Regions from separate parts of the Pseudomonas sp. 1L-E-NC-VB-C3 genome, predicted to be linked through region 1. Evidence: predicted binding sites of a transcription regulator. Region 1 holds the regulator's gene; the other holds the start of a gene.
The links. The regulator FliA, encoded in region 1, starts transcription of late flagellar genes. The targets are predictions, from matches to a motif close to CTAAAGTTTNNNNNNNNNNNGCCGNTAA.

Region 2: AC0Z5Z_RS05345 (methyl-accepting chemotaxis protein) is a predicted target of FliA. The motif match lies at 4,899-4,926, and genes of this name have one in related genera.

The regions. Positions count from the first base shown of each region.
Region 1 covers NZ_JBXAWD010000007.1:170,584-178,502, reverse strand. The annotation lists gene AC0Z5Z_RS13655 (protein phosphatase CheZ) at 45-833, opposite strand; gene AC0Z5Z_RS13650 (chemotaxis response regulator CheY) at 852-1,223, opposite strand; gene fliA (RNA polymerase sigma factor FliA) at 1,391-2,131, opposite strand; gene fleN (flagellar synthesis regulator FleN) at 2,128-2,958, opposite strand; gene flhF (flagellar biosynthesis GTPase FlhF) at 3,075-4,415, opposite strand; gene flhA (flagellar biosynthesis protein FlhA) at 4,427-6,556, opposite strand; gene AC0Z5Z_RS13625 (DUF6124 family protein) at 7,179-7,538, shown strand; gene AC0Z5Z_RS13620 (Ig-like domain-containing protein) at 7,815-7,919, shown strand, end outside.
Region 2 covers NZ_JBXAWD010000002.1:436,218-444,136, forward strand. The annotation lists gene AC0Z5Z_RS05310 (MFS transporter) at 1-63, shown strand, start outside; gene AC0Z5Z_RS05315 (alpha/beta hydrolase family protein) at 121-1,158, opposite strand; gene AC0Z5Z_RS05320 (FMN-dependent NADH-azoreductase) at 1,326-1,937, opposite strand; gene AC0Z5Z_RS05325 (LysR substrate-binding domain-containing protein) at 2,064-2,972, shown strand; gene AC0Z5Z_RS05330 (MmcQ/YjbR family DNA-binding protein) at 2,969-3,328, shown strand; gene AC0Z5Z_RS05335 (DUF1294 domain-containing protein) at 3,495-3,923, opposite strand; gene AC0Z5Z_RS05340 (undecaprenyl-diphosphate phosphatase) at 3,920-4,750, opposite strand; gene AC0Z5Z_RS05345 (methyl-accepting chemotaxis protein) at 5,055-6,689, shown strand; gene pnuC (nicotinamide riboside transporter PnuC) at 7,293-7,856, shown strand; gene AC0Z5Z_RS05355 (AAA family ATPase) at 7,853-7,919, shown strand, end outside.

The sequences.
Region 1 (7,919 bases):
GCTCCTACAGGTCTAAAAACCCAAAAAACCCGAATTCCGAAACTCTAGAATCCAAGGCTGGATAACAAATCGTCCACATCGTCCTGACCGGACACAACGTCTTCTCGTTTATCGGCATGAATCTGCGGACCTTCACCCTGCGAGAGATGTTTTTGTGGATCTTTTTCAGCAAGCATTGCGGCGCGGTCATGTTCGATGCCCGCAAAGCGGTCGACCTGACTGGCCATGAGCACGAGTTTGAGCAGATTGCTTTCGACTTCGGTGACCAGTTGGGTCACACGCTTGATCACTTGACCTGTGAGGTCCTGGTAATCCTGAGCAAGCAGGATGTCGTTGAGGTTGCTCGACACCGCACGGTTGTCCGTGCTGCTGCGTGACAGAAAACCGTCGACCCGGCGCGCCAGTTCACGGAACTCTTCAGCCCCGACCTCGCGACGCATGAAGCGGCCCCAATCGGCGCTCAACGTCTGCGCTTCATCAGCCAGACTGTTGACCACCGGCGTGGCGCTTTCCACCAGATCCATGGTGCGGTTGGCCGCGGCTTCCGTCAGCTTGACCACATAGCCCAGGCGTTCGGTGGCGTCGGTGATTTGCGACACTTCCTCGGCCTGCGGCATGTGCGGATCGATCTGGAAATTGACGATCGCACTGTGCAGTTCACGTGTGAGCTTGCCCACTTCCTGATACAGGCCGCGGTCACGGGTCTGATTGAGCTCATGGATCAGTTGCACCGCGTCGCCGAACTTGCCTTTTTCAAGGCTCTCGACCAGTTCGACCGCGTGTTTTTTCAGGGTCGATTCGAAATCGCCCTGTGATGATTCGTTATGCTCCATAGCTCCCCCGCGCATTCATCAGCCGATGCGTTCGAAAATCTTCTCGATTTTGTCTTTCAACGCTTGAGCCGTGAAAGGTTTGACCACGTAACCGTTCACACCGGCCTGAGCGGCCTCGATGATCTGCTCGCGCTTGGCTTCAGCAGTCACCATCAACACCGGGAGGTGCTTGAGTTTTTCATCGGCGCGCACGTGACGCAGCAGGTCGATACCGGTCATGCCCGGCATGTTCCAGTCCGTTACCAGAAAGTCGATGCTGCCGCTGTTGAGCACCGGAATGGCAGTGGTGCCATCGTCGGCCTCGACGGTGTTGGTGAACCCAAGATCGCGCAGCAGGTTCTTGATGATCCGCCGCATCGTTGAGAAGTCATCAACGATGAGGATTTTCATGTCTTTGTTCAATTCGACCTCCAAGCAGTCTTAAACGCGCCCAGCACCTGGACGCGCCACTTCAATCAATCGGCGCAGCACTTAAAGTTTGTCTGGAGCACAACGGATCGAGACCGGCGCCGTTCATCACCGCACCAGCCTCGTTTCGCAGTGTCCCCACACTGCCTTCAGCGCGCTCGCCACTCCCCCAAACGCCCCCGCAGACGGGCCGCGCACTGGCTGTGTAACTGGCTGACCCGCGATTCACTGACGCCAAGGACTTCACCGATTTCCTTGAGGTTCAGCTCTTCGTCGTAGTACAGCGCCAACACCAGTCGCTCACGCTCCGGCAAATTGGCAATCGCGTCCGCCAGCGCCGCCTGAAAGCGTTCATCTTCCAGATCGCGTGACGGCTCCATATGAGCACTGGCGCCATCCTCGTGCAGCCCTTCGTGTTCGCCGTCCTGCAAGAGGTCGTCGAAACTGAACAGGCGACTGCCCAAGGTGTCATTCAGAATCCCGTAGTAATCGTCGAGACTCAATTGGAGTTCGGCCGCAACCTCGTGATCTTTAGCGTCACGGCCGGTTTTAGCTTCAATCGAGCGAATCGCGTCGCTGACCATCCTGGTATTACGGTGAACCGAGCGTGGTGCCCAATCCCCTTTGCGCACTTCATCGAGCATCGCGCCGCGGATTCGAATGCCCGCGTACGTTTCGAAACTGGCGCCTTTGCTGGCGTCGTATTTGGTCGAGACTTCCAGCAAACCGATCATCCCGGCCTGGATCAGGTCTTCGACCTGCACGCTGGCCGGCAGGCGCGCCAGCAAGTGATAGGCAATGCGCTTGACCAGTGGCGCGTAACGCTCGATCAATTCGTATTGCGCGTCACGCGCCGACTTTTTGTAAAGATTCATGCCACTGGCGGTCATATCACAGGCCCTGCGGTTTGCTGCACGAGACGCTCGACGAAAAATTCCAGATGCCCGCGCGGGTTGGCGGGCAGCGGCCAGGTATCGACCTTCTGGGCGATGGCTTTGAAGGCCAGTGCGCACTTGGAACGGGGAAAGGCTTCGTAGACGGCGCGCTGCTTCTGCACTGCCTTGCGCACGCTTTCGTCGTATGGCACGGCGCCGACGTATTGTAGGGCGACGTCGAGGAAGCGATCCGTGACCTTGGTCAACTTGGCGAACAGGTTGCGCCCTTCTTGCGGGCTCTGCGCCATGTTGGCCAGCACGCGGAAGCGGTTCATGCCGTAGTCGCGGTTGAGCAACTTGATCAGCGCGTAAGCGTCGGTGATCGAAGTCGGCTCGTCGCAGACCACCAGCAACACCTCTTGCGCGGCACGAACGAAACTGACTACCGAGTCACCAATACCCGCAGCGGTGTCGATCACCAGCACGTCGAGATTGTCGCCGATGTCGCTGAACGCCTGGATCAGGCCGGCGTGTTGCGCCGGGCTCAGGTGCACCATGCTCTGCGTGCCGGAGGCCGCCGGCACGATGCGAATCCCGCCCGGGCCTTGCAACAGCACGTCGCGCAGTTCGCAACGGCCTTCGATAACGTCGGCCAGTGTGCGCTTGGGTGTCAGCCCCAGCAGAACGTCGACGTTCGCCAGGCCCAGGTCGGCGTCCAGCAGCATGACCCGACGGCCAAGCTCTGCCAGCGCCAGCGACAAGTTCACTGACACGTTAGTCTTGCCGACGCCACCTTTGCCGCCGGTCACCGCGATCACCTGTACGGGATGCATGCTGCCCATGTTATTTCTTTACCTTGTCTTGCATAGACGGAGGCCACATTACTGGCTGCGCGTTCCTGATCGGAACAATGCGTGGCAGACCATCGATGTAGGTACAAAAACTGTTCATGATTACCTCAGCCAACCTGCTTGGTCGGGCTGTGATAGATATCAGCGAACATGTCAGCCATGGCTTCTTCGCTGGGTTCTTCCTGCATTTGCACGCTGACGGCGCGGCTGACCAATTGATGACGACGCGGCAGATGCAGATCATCCGGAATCCGTGGGCCATCGGTCAGGTACGCGACCGGCAATTCATGACTGATCGCCAGGCTCAACACTTCGCCGAGACTGGCCGTTTCATCCAGTTTAGTCAGGATGCAACCGGCCAGCCCGCAACGCTTGTAACTGTGATAAGCGGCGGTTAGAACCTGTTTCTGGCTGGTGGTTGCCAGGACCAGATAATTTTTTGAGCGAATGCCACGCCCGGCCAGGCTCTCAAGCTGCATGCGCAACGCCGGATCACTGGCTTGCAGCCCGGCAGTATCGATCAAAACCACGCGTTTGCGTAGCAGTGGATCCAATGCCTGCACCAGCGACTGGCCCGGATCGACGTGCGTCACCGGCACGTTGAGGATGCGTCCGAGGGTTTTCAGTTGTTCCTGCGCGCCGATGCGGAAGCTGTCCATGCTCACCAGTGCGACGTTCTGCGCGCCGTACTTGAGCACGTAACGCGCGGCGAGCTTGGCCAGCGTGGTGGTCTTGCCCATGCCGGCGGGGCCGACCATGGCAATCACACCGCCCTCTTCCAGCGGCTCGACTTCCGGTACGGCAATCATCCGCGCCAGGTGCGCGAGCAGCATGCGCCAGGCCTGACGCGGCTCTTCGATATCGGTGATCATCGCCAACAGGTCGCGCGACAGCGGGCCGGACAGGCCGATGCGCTGCAGACGGCGATACAGATTGGCCTGGGCCGGACGGCTGCCTTGCAGCTGATTCCAGGCCAGGGTGCCGAGCTGCACTTCCATCAACTCGCGCAAGCTGTTCAATTCAAAACGCATCGAATCCAGTGCACGCGGATCGACACCCGCCGAGGCCTGCGCAGGCGCTGCGGCCGGGCGCGTCGGTGCGGCGTAGGTCGGCTCGCTCAGTGGTTCGGCAGCAGTCAGCGGCAGGCCTGCGGTCAACGGCAGCCCGGCGAACAACTGCTGATTGGTGTTGCCGTCGGCTTCGCCACGCAGGCTCAGCTCGGCCTGGGCGGTGACGATGCGCGACTGGGTCTTGCGCAGCTCGTCTTCGAGTTCCATGTTCGGAACCCGTGGCGCCAGCGCCGACAATTTGTAATCCAGAGCCGCCGTCAACTCGACGCCGCCAGCAATGCGGCGGTTGCCGATGATGGCGGCATCAGCGCCCAGCTCATCGCGAACCAGCTTCATGGCCTGACGCATATCGGCGGCGAAAAAACGCTTAACTTGCATAAACCACTACCTCAGCCGTTGGGCCCTACTGTCGCAACGATGGTCACTTGCTTGTTGTCCGGTACTTCCTGGTAGGCCAGTACATGCAGCCCTGGCACTGCGAGGCGACCGAAGCGCGAGAGCATCGCGCGAATCGGGCCTGCTACCAGCAGGATCACCGGTTGGCCTTGCATTTCCTGCCGCTGGGCCGCTTCGATCAACGAACGTTGCAGCTTCTCGGCCATGCTCGGCTCCAGCAGAACGCCCTCTTCCGAGCCTTGTCCTGCCTTCTGCAGACTATTGAGCAATATCTGTTCCAACCTTGGTTCCAATGTGATTACAGGCAGCTCGGACTCAGTGCCTACAATGCTTTGGACGATGGCGCGCGATACGCCGACCCGCACAGCGGCGACCAGCGCGGCGGTATCTTGACTCTTCGCGGCGTTGTTCGCGATCGCCTCGGCGATGCTGCGGATGTCGCGCACCGGCACGTGCTCGGCGAGGAGCGCTTGCAGAACCTTGAGCAACTGCGACAGCGAAACCACGCCCGGCACCAGCTCTTCAGCCAGTTTCGGCGAGCTCTTGGCCAGCAATTGCATGAGTTGCTGCACTTCCTCGTGGCCGATCAGCTCACTGGAGTGCTTGTACAGAATCTGGTTCAAGTGGGTGGCGACCACGGTGCTGGCGTCGACCACGGTGTAGCCGAGCGATTGCGCCTGCGCACGCTGGCTGATTTCGATCCACACCGCTTCCAGGCCGAAAGCCGGATCTTTGGCGTTGATCCCGTTGAGCGAGCCATACACCTGGCCGGGGTTGATCGCCAGTTCGCGGTCCGGGTAGATCTCGGCCTCAGCGAGAATCACGCCCATCAGCGTCAAGCGATAAGCGCTCGGCGCCAGATCGAGGTTGTCGCGGATGTGCACGGTCGGCATCAGGAAGCCCAGATCCTGCGAGAGCTTCTTGCGCACACCCTTGATCCGCGCGAGCAATTGCCCACCCTGATTGCGGTCCACCAGCGGAATCAGGCGATAGCCGACTTCCAGGCCGATCATGTCGATCGGCGTCACGTCGTCCCAGCCCAGCTCTTTGGTTTCCATGGCGCGGGCTGGCGACGGCAGCAGTTCCTGCTGACGCTTGACCTCTTCCAGCGCGACAACCTTGGCAACGTTCTGCTTTTTCCAGAACAGGTACGCGCCGCCCGCAGCCAGCGCGGCCATGCTCAGGAAGGAGAAGTGCGGCATGCCCGGCACCAGACCCATCACCGCCATCAAACCAGCGGCCACGGCCAGCGCTTTCGGCGAGGCGAACATCTGGCGGTTGATCTGCTTGCCCATGTCTTCCGAGCCGGAAGCACGGGTCACCATGATCGCCGCTGCTGTAGATAACAACAGTGATGGCAATTGCGCCACTAAACCGTCACCGATGGTCAGCAAGGCGTAAACCTTGCCCGCGTCGCCGAAGCTCATGCCATGCTGGAAGATACCCACGGCCATGCCGCCGATGAGGTTGATGAACAGAATCAGCAGGCCGGCGATCGCGTCACCACGGACAAACTTGCTGGCACCGTCCATCGAACCGTAGAACTCCGCCTCCTGGGCGACTTCCTGACGGCGCGACTTGGCTTGATTCTGGTCGATCAGGCCGGCGTTGAGGTCGGCGTCGATCGCCATTTGTTTGCCGGGCATCGCATCGAGGGTGAAGCGCGCGCTCACCTCGGAAATCCGCCCGGCACCCTTGGTCACCACGACGAAGTTGATGATCATGAGGATCGCGAAGACCACGATACCGACCACGTAGTTACCGCCAATCACCACCTCACCGAAGGCCTGAATCACCTTACCGGCAGCGGCGTGGCCGTCCTGACCGTGGAGCATGACCACTCGCGTCGAGGCCACGTTCAGCGCCAGTCGCAGCAACGTCGCCACCAGCAGGATCGTCGGAAACACGGCGAAATCCAGCGGCCGCAGCGCGTACACGCAGACCAGCAGGACGACGATGGACAGGGCAATGTTGAAGGTAAAGAAGACGTCGAGCAGGAACGGCGGTACCGGCAACATCATCATCGCCAGCATGACCAGCAGCAACAACGGCACGCCCAGATTGCCTCGACTGAGGTCGGCAACGTTGGTGCGTGCTGTATTGAATAACTGAGTGCGATCCACCGGTTTTCCCCGTTCCTTTAAAGCAAACTTTTGACGCCCCGAACGGGCGCAGGGCGGCTATTGCAAGAAGCTTTCCAACTTTTGCCGGGGAATGAAATAGAGCGGTTTTACTTGGGATTTATCGGCTGATTGGGCTGGCCCCTTCGCGAGCAGGCTCGCTCCCACAGTTTGACATGCATTCCCAATCGGACATTTGGAATACGGCCCCTGTGGGAGCGAGCCTGCTCGCGAAGAGGCCATCGAATGCGGCGCATTTTGTCGATTTAAACGAAGCTGTTTAAAAGACACCTGCAGACACGGTCTCAAGGCTACAAATCCTTGCGCCATTGCCTACAGCCAAGCCAGAATCCGCCGGCTTGTGCGCTTTGGGGTCGAGTTCTATCGTGGTCCGGTCGCTGACGAATCAGCGATCGGGTTTAGCGACTCGAACTCAAGTCAAAGGTGCATCAGCGTTCCAGGCTTCGTTGCGGATCTGTATTTTCGCGATTTCGTCATGGTGGCTGTATGCGGGAGACCTTCGGGTCTGCCGGGTGCCTTTGACCGGTTCGCTAACCCGCGTACAGCCGCCACCCTCCCTGTTTAGCGACAGGTTGTCGCGGCTCCATTTCAAAGGAGCTTCACCATGATCAAACCAACACCCAACCCGCCCGAATCCGACCCCACCTCCCCCTACGAATCCCTCGATTCAAAAAAACTCCACGAAGCCGCCGATCGCGCCCTCGACCACTACCTCTGCCCACCCGGCTCGACCCCACCACCCTTCAGCCCCCGCGCCATGTACGCCGTCACCGCCGACACCAAAAACGAAGACCTCCTGGCCAACGCCTGCGAAACCCTCGCCTCGGCCAAAACCATCGCCCAGGAATTCGCCGGGCTGGTCAAACCATCGCAGCGCCGAACGCTGATGGGGATTGCGCAACTGATCATGCTCGGGGAACTGGCGGTAAATCGGGTGCTGGATAATCTGGAGTTGCCTGGATGATGCGGTTCGGCTGAGTGATTCGAGTGAGAGAGCCGGCCTTTTGGCGAGCAAGCGCGCTCCCACATTTTGATCTTCTTGGATGCAAATCTTGCAGCGGCTGAAGATCCTGTCGAGTGCAGCTTGCGCGAGCTAGGCCTCTCGGCGGCGCAGGAGCGCCCACCCCTTCAGCGATACCATTGGTCGGAAAACCGTCCCCACCTGTCAGATCTGACAGGTGACGGGCGCCTCGTTCTGCGTTGTGATGAACCTTGCCTGCCATTGTTCCTGGAGAACAGAATGAGCGTTCAAGTCCATTCAACCGAAGCCAACGCTGCCCTGGCCTTGTATCCCGTGTACCCCCCGCAATGGATAACACCGGTGCTGCCTCCAGGTACTGCCGAT
Region 2 (7,919 bases), on a different contig from region 1:
GCGTTGTTGTCGGTGACCGGGCTGGGCCTGACCTTGTTGCTCAAGCGTCGCGCTACCTCCTGAAACCACCGATCCCCTTGCACTCGTCAGCTCCTACAGGAATTGGTGGCGGCGATGAAGTTATTGATCCGCCGTCTGCATCCCCGCCCTGCTCGATTTACCCAGTGCCTGGGCAAAAAACCGTCCGGCCTCGGAGATCAGGTTGCGGTGAATATCTTCGCGATCCACCCCGTCGGCATCGGTACACAACGCCGGCATGGAGAGGATCTGCTCTTCGGTGCACGGCGCCATGAACACGAAGTGCCCTGCTCCGGCCAGCAATTTGAAGTCCGGCGCGGTGGGCAGTTTGCGCGCCAGGGCGGCGGCGTTTTTATCGAAGGCCACCAGTTTGTCGCCGTCGCCGCTGTAGAGCAGCACCGGTACGTGCACATCGGCAAGGGTGTGGCGGCCGAACTTCAGGCTCAGTGGCGCCATCAGCAATAACGCGTGAACCCGTGGATCGGCCACTGGCTGCAAGTCGTCGCGATCGACAATCAGCTCGCCCTGGGTGTTGCAGGCATCGTGATCGTCCGGGCGTTCCTGGCAATAGCGGCGCAGACGATCCAGATCCGGTTGCGCCCCGGAAAGAATCAACGCGGTCTCGCCTCCAGCCGAATAACCGATCACACCAACCTGATCAGCATTGACGAACGGTGCCAGCATGTTGTCTGCGAGCGTCGCGGTGATCGCTTGGGAAATCTGGATTGGCCGGCCGTAGAGATTGCTCAACGTGCCAAGTCGGCTGTGGTCGCGCCAGTTGTCGCCGGGATGAATCACTGCCACCACGACAAACCCCTTGCGCGCCAGCGAGGTCGCCAGATCATGCAAGGCCAGCGGCGTGCCGGTATTGCCATGGGAGAGCATCAACATCGGAAAGCGGCCGATGGCGACCTTGGTGTCTTCTCCAGCCTCGACCGAGTAACCCTCAAGCAAACTCATATGCTCACGGTCACTGGACGGGTAAAAAGCGATGGCGCGCATCGGTTGCAAATCGAGCGGGTCGAGAAAGGTCATCTCGTGATAACCGACGCTCCAGACAGGGTGGCGCCCCGGTGCGGCCTGCACTGAATTCAGGCTGCCCAGCAGGCAAATCAGCAACAGTGCACAAAGATGCCTCATGAATGCCCCACCCTGTCGGACCACATCGTCGGATGTGCTGAAACTGCATAACCCGGGCCAGATTATGTAACAGCCAGAAACAAAAAACTCCGTAATCAGCCCTTGCGGAATCAGAATACAGAGTTTTTTGGGGATTGCCTGAACAGACGCTGTTCTTTACGCAAGCCTTACGCGGCGGCGAACAGTTGCTCGCTGATCTTCGCTTGCGCAGCGCTCATGGCGTTGTTGCGCACTTCTTCGCCATAGGCCAAACCTTCAGCGCGGACGATTTCGATATCGGTGATGCCGAGGAAGCCCAGTACCAGCTTCAGATACTCTTCGTGAGCGATGCCGCTGGCCTGACCGGCATGAATGCCACCGGAAGTCGACACGATCACCACTTTCTTGCCGCCGCACAGGCCTTCAGGGCCGGCTTCGGTGTAGCGGAACGTCTGGCCGGCGACGGCGACGCGGTCGATCCACGCTTTGAGCTGGGTCGGCACGGTGAAGTTGTACATCGGCGCGGCAATCACCACGGCGTCGGCAGCGATGAATTCGGCCAGGGTCGAAGCGCTCAGCTCGGCTTCGTGCTGTTGCGCAGCGTCGCGCAGTTCGGCGGTGGTGCCGGCGGCAACCAGCGTGGTCGACGAGAAGTGGCTGATCGCATCGGCGGCCAGGTCGCGGTAGGTGACCACGGCGCTCGGCTCGGCGGCTTGCCAGGCGTCGACGACTTGACGGCTCAACTGACGGGAAGCCGAGTTGTCGCCGAGAATGCTCGAATCGATGTGCAACAGTTTCATGTGGGTTCTCCTGAAAGAATCGCCGGCGGCGACGGAATGGAGACAATCCTACGCAACAAACCAATAGCTGATTAGTCGCCGACAATGCGATAGTTCGTCCCATTGATAGAACGACTGGAAACGCGCATGCAGGACCTCAACGATCTCTACTATTTCGCCAAAGTGGTCGAAGCCGGCGGATTTGCCGCCGCCGGGCGCTTGCTTGGTATTCCCAAGTCACGGCTTTCGAGAAGAATTGCCGAGTTGGAAGAGCGCCTCGGTGCACGTCTGCTGCAACGCACCACTCGGCAACTGAGCCTCACTGCCGTGGGCGAACGCTATTTGCGCCACTGCCAGGCGATGCTGCTGGAAGCGGAAATGGCTGACGAGGCCGTGGCGAGCATGTCCAGCGAGCCTCGCGGACGCTTGCGGGTGTCGTGCCCGACCGGGCTTGCCCATGAAATGCTGCCGACGGTGATCAGCGATTTCCTCGGCAAGTTTCCTCAGGTGCAGTTGGAGGTCGTCCTGCTCAACCGCCGGGTCGATCTGGTCACCGAAGGCATCGATGTCGCCTTGCGTGTGCGCGATCACGGCGATGAAGACCCGTTGCTGGTCACCCGGCGCTTGCGGCAGGCGCAAGCAGTGGTGATCGCCAGCCCGGCGTTCATGCAAGGCAAGACGATCACTCATCCGCAGGACCTGAAAAACCTGCCGGTACTCGGCGCGCTGGAAGCCGACCGCATGGTTCACGTCCGTCTGCTCGATCAGCAAGGCAAGAGCGTCGATCTGAGCATGGAAGCGCGGCTGGGCATTGATGACTTCGTGGTGCGCAAGGCCTGCGTGCTCGCCGGTCAGGGCTTTACCGTGCTGCCGATGATGTTCTGCGAAACCGAATTGCGTAACGGCACACTGGTGCAAGTGCTGCCGCAATGGTCATTGCCTGGCGGCTGGCTGCAAGCGGTGTACCCGCACAGGCGCGGGGTAATGCCAGCGGTGCGCGCATGGATTGATCACTTGGTCGAATCGTTCAATGCCTGCGGGGACAGATTTCTATGAAACAAGGAAGAATGAGCGAAGCCGAGGTCGCCGAGTTTTGTCTGGCTCTGCCCGGCGCGCGGGAAGATTACAAATGGGGCGGCGTGCGGGTGTTCTCGATTGCCGGCAACAAGATGTTTGCCTTGCAGGGGCTGCGAGGAGATTCGCTGGCGTTCAAGGTCGACAAGGATCTGTTTCTCGGCCATTGCGACCGCCCGGGGATTCATCCGGCGCCGTATCTGGCGCGGGCGCAGTGGATCATCATGCACCCGCCCTACCCGCTGGGTGCCGAGGAATTACAGGGTTTGTTGCAGCGATCGCATCAACTGGTGGTGGGCAAGTTGCCTAAGAAAACCCAAATCGGCCTGCTTTTGTAAGCACGCAAATCCTGTGGGAGCGAGCCTGCTCGCGAAGGCGGTTTGTCAGGCGACTCATCAGCGAGGATTGATCGTTCCCTCGCTCTGCGTGGGAATGCAGCCGGGGACGCTCTGCGTCCCAAAAGATCGCAGCCTTCGGCAGCTCCTACAGAGGTAAGTGTGTTCTTTAGATCAAAGACAACAGGTTGGAACCGAGGAAAATCTGGTCAATCCAGAACACCTGATGCAGCAACACGCTCGCCCAGAACAGAATCTGAAACGATACCTTGCGCGTCTTGTGTCGGAATACCTGCTGCGCGATCAAAGCACCCGGCCAGCCACCCGCCAGTTCTACCGCATGCAGTATGTTTTCCGGCGTGCGCCAGGCATCGGCGCGGGCTTTGCGTTTGTCGGCCCAATACAGAAAGAACGCCAGCACACTGACAATCCCGTACGCCGCCAACGGCACCCGCGAGATGCCGCTGAACCACATCGACAGCGAGCCGAACAGCGGCAGCGCGCAGACGATCAGCAGCACCCCAAGCTTCAACTTCAGATGCTGAAGGCACCCGCCTGAAGGTCGTCCCTCAGGGCGGCGCGAGCGGGAATCGTTCATGCCTTGGCCGCCGACCAGTCCACCCAGCCGAACTGCCAGGTCGCCAGAATGAAAAGGCCGAAGGCAATCCGGTACCAGGCGAACGCTGCATAACTGTGGCTGCCGATGAACTTGAGCAGGCCGCGTACAGCAATCATGGCGAAGATGAACGCCGTGACAAAACCAATGGCGAATACCGGGAAATCCGCCGGTACGAACAGGTCGCGGTATTTGTAACCGGAATACACCGCCGCACCGACCATGGTTGGCATGGCGAGGAAGAACGAGAACTCGGTGGCCGTCTTGCGCGACAGGCCGAACAGCAACCCGCCAATAATTGTCGAGCCGGAACGCGAGGTGCCGGGAATCATCGCCAGGCATTGCGCGAAGCCGATTTTCAGCGCGTCGGTCCAGCGAATCTCGTCGACGGTTTCCGCATGCACTTCATGCTGGCGCTGTTCGGCCCACAACATGATGATCCCGCCGATGACCAGCGCCGCCGCGACGGTAATCGGGTTGAACAGGTATTCGTGGATCAGATCGGCAAAAATCACGCCGAGCACTACGGCCGGCAGGAAGGCGATCAGCAGGTTGGCGGTGAAACGTCGTGCGCTCGGCTGGGTCGGCAGGCCGATCACCACGTCGAGGATCTTGCGCCGAAACTCCCAGACCACCGCGAGGATCGCGCCGAGCTGGATGATGATGTTGAACGCCATGGCCCGTTCGCCGCCGAAGTTCAGCAAATCGGCGACGATGATCTGGTGTCCGGTGCTCGAAATGGGCAAAAACTCCGTCAGCCCTTCTACAACTCCTAGAATCAGTGCCTGCAAGGCGGTCCAAAGATCCATCAATCCCCCAAAGAGCGATGCACGCGGGCATGCCCCGATAGTATTTTTTCGTTCACTGCGTCCAGCGTAGCCGGTAAAAGCTGTAGCGATTGCGCGCGCACAGGATCCACACGAAACGGTAAAAATTCCGTGAAATATCAAAACCGGATTCAGGTTTTCGCGCGCGGGGCCGAAATCCTAACAGACAAGCCTTAATAGCGCTCCCCGCGTTAGGCGGCTCAAGTCGCGCAATCGCGAGCCCACAGCGGTGGCTGGATGCTGGCGATCGTTTATTACAAGAACAAGAATCCGGAGTGACAGCGTTATGAACAGCTTGCGCAGTGTGTCGATCAGCCGACGCTTGTGGCTCATCTTGATCGTGGCGGTGGTCATGTTGCTGACCTTGGGCGTGCTGATGCTCAAGCAGATCCATGACGACCTCTACCACGCCAAGGCGCAGAAAACCCAGCACGTGGTGCAGACCGCCAGTGGCCTGCTCACCTATTACCAAGGTCTTGAGACCGCTGGCACCCTGACCAGGGATGCCGCGCAAAAGCAGGCGCTGACCGCGATCCGTGGCCTGCGCTACGACCAGAGCGACTACTTCTGGATCAACGACCTCACGCCCGTGATGGTCATGCACCCGACCAACCCCAAACTTGAAGGCCAGAACCTTTCGGCGATCCGCGACCCGGACGGCTTTGCGGTGTTCAACGAAATGGTCGCCATCGCCAAGGCCAAAGGCGCGGGCATGGTCAATTATCGCTGGCCGAAGCCGGGAGCGACTGATCCCGTTGCCAAGACCTCTTATGTAAAGCTTTTTGAGCCGTGGGGCTGGGTGATCGGCTCCGGCGTGTACGTCGACGATGTGCAAGCCGAATTCCAGGGGCAGATGATCAAGGCGTCGGCCATCGGTCTGGCGATTGCGCTGATCATGGCGCTGCTGGTGATTCTGATCGCACGCAGCATCGTCCGTCCATTGCAGGAAACCGTGAATGCGATGGCCAACATCGCCAGTGGCGAAAGCGACCTGACCCGCAGCCTTGATACCCATGGCAAGGATGAAGTCACCGAACTGGCCCATCACTTCAATGCCTTCACGGCCAAGCTGCGCCGAGTGATTGGTGATCTGCAGGTCTCGGCCAGCGCTTTGGGCCAGTCTTCCAGCGAGCTGGGTAACGATGCCTCGCAGGCGCAGCAGCGCAGCCAGCAGCAGTCGCAGCAGATGGAACTGGTGGCCACAGCGATCAACGAAGTCACCTACGGCGTGCAGGACGTGGCGAAAAACGCCGAACACGCCGCCGCAGAAATGCGCGATGCCGAAGCGCAGGCGCAACAGGGGCAGATCAATATTGACGGCAGCCTGCAACAGATCGACAAGCTCTCGGGCACGATCGATCAGGCGGTGGAAGTGATCCGCACCCTGGCGGCGGAGAGTACGCAGATTGGCAGCGTGCTGGAGGTGATTCGTTCGATTGCCGAACAGACCAACCTGCTGGCCTTGAACGCGGCGATTGAAGCGGCGCGCGCGGGAGAACAGGGTCGCGGGTTCGCCGTAGTCGCCGATGAGGTGCGCTTGCTGGCCCAGCGTACGCAGAAATCGACGGCGGAGATTCAGTCGATGATCGAGCGTTTGCAGAATCATTCGGAGGCTGCGGTGAAGGTGATCGGCGACAGCAGCAAGGCCTCGCAATTGACCATCGAACAGGCGGGACTGGCCGGAGCGAGCCTTAATGCGATTGGCCAGGCGTTACGTAATCTCAACGGTCTCAATGCGTCGATTGCCAGCGCTACGCTGCAACAGGCGCAGGTGGTTGAGGACATCAACCAGAACGTCACCCAGGCGGCCGGGCTTTCCCATAGCACCGCGTTGGCGGCTGAGCAGTCCAGTGCAGCCAGCCTGCGGCTTGGGCAACTGAGCGAACAGCTCAACGGGTTGCTGCGCCAGTTCCGGGTCTGACCGGTCACCGAGGTGAGCCCACCCCTCACCCCAGCCCTCTCCCCGAGGAGAGGGAGCAGATCACTGCGCTTTTCATGATCTGCGTTCGACGCGTTATTCCAGGTCGGCGTACCTCGACCAAACAACGCGATCAGTTCCCTCTCCCTCCGGGAGAGGGTTAGGGTGAGGGGCTTTTGATCGCAGATCACTGGGCGTTTGATGTTCTGCGTTCGACGCGATATTCCAGGTCGGCGTACCTCGACCAAACAACGCGGTCAGTTCCCTCTCCCTCCGGGAGAGGGTCAGAGTGAGGGGCTTTTGATCGCAGATCACTGCGCTTTTCATGATCTGCGTTCGACGCGTTATTCCAGGTCGGCGTACCTCGACCAAACAACGCGGTCAGTTCCCTCTCCCTCCGGGAGAGGGTTAGGGTGAGGGGCTTTTGATCGCAGATCACTGCGCTTTTCATGATCTGCGTTCGACGCGATATTCCAGGTCGGCGTACCTCGACCAAAACAACGCGGTCAGTTCCCTCTCCCTCCGGGAGAGGGTTAGGGTGAGGGGCTTTTGACCTGACTAATGCAGTACAATCCGCCCCCTTCTCAACTCCCCCAAGGATCACTCATGTCCGGGCTTGAACTGTTTGCCGCTGCCCTCGGTGTCATCGCCGTGTGGCTGACGGTCAAGCAGAATCCGTGGTGCTGGCCGATCGGGCTGGTCATGGTGTTGCTCTACAGCTGGATCTTCTTTGAGGTGAAGCTGTATTCGGACATGTTGCTGCAAGTGATCTACGCCGCGCTGCAGATCTACGGCTGGTGGCAGTGGACCCGCGCCGGGACGATGCATGACGGTCGCCAGGTTACCCGCCTCGATCCACGCTCGATGGTGCTCGGCCTCGGCGTTGGGGCGATCGGCAGTGTGTTGCTGGGCGCGGCGATGGCGCACTGGACCGACGCCGCACAGCCGTGGGTCGATGCCGCGCTCACCGGTTTCAGTCTGGTCGCGCAACTGTGGATGGCGCAAAAACGTCTGCAATGCTGGCCGCTGTGGTTCGTCCTCGATGTGATCTTTGTCGGCTTGTTCATCTACAAAGGCCTGTACCTGACCGCCGCGCTCTACGCGCTGTTTACCTTGCTCGCGGTGCAAGGCTGGCGGGAATGGCGTGCCGATCTGGCGTTGCGCACATGAAAGTCGTTGTTCTCACCGGCCCGGAATCCACCGGCAAGAGTTGGCTGGCGGCAGGGCTGGAGC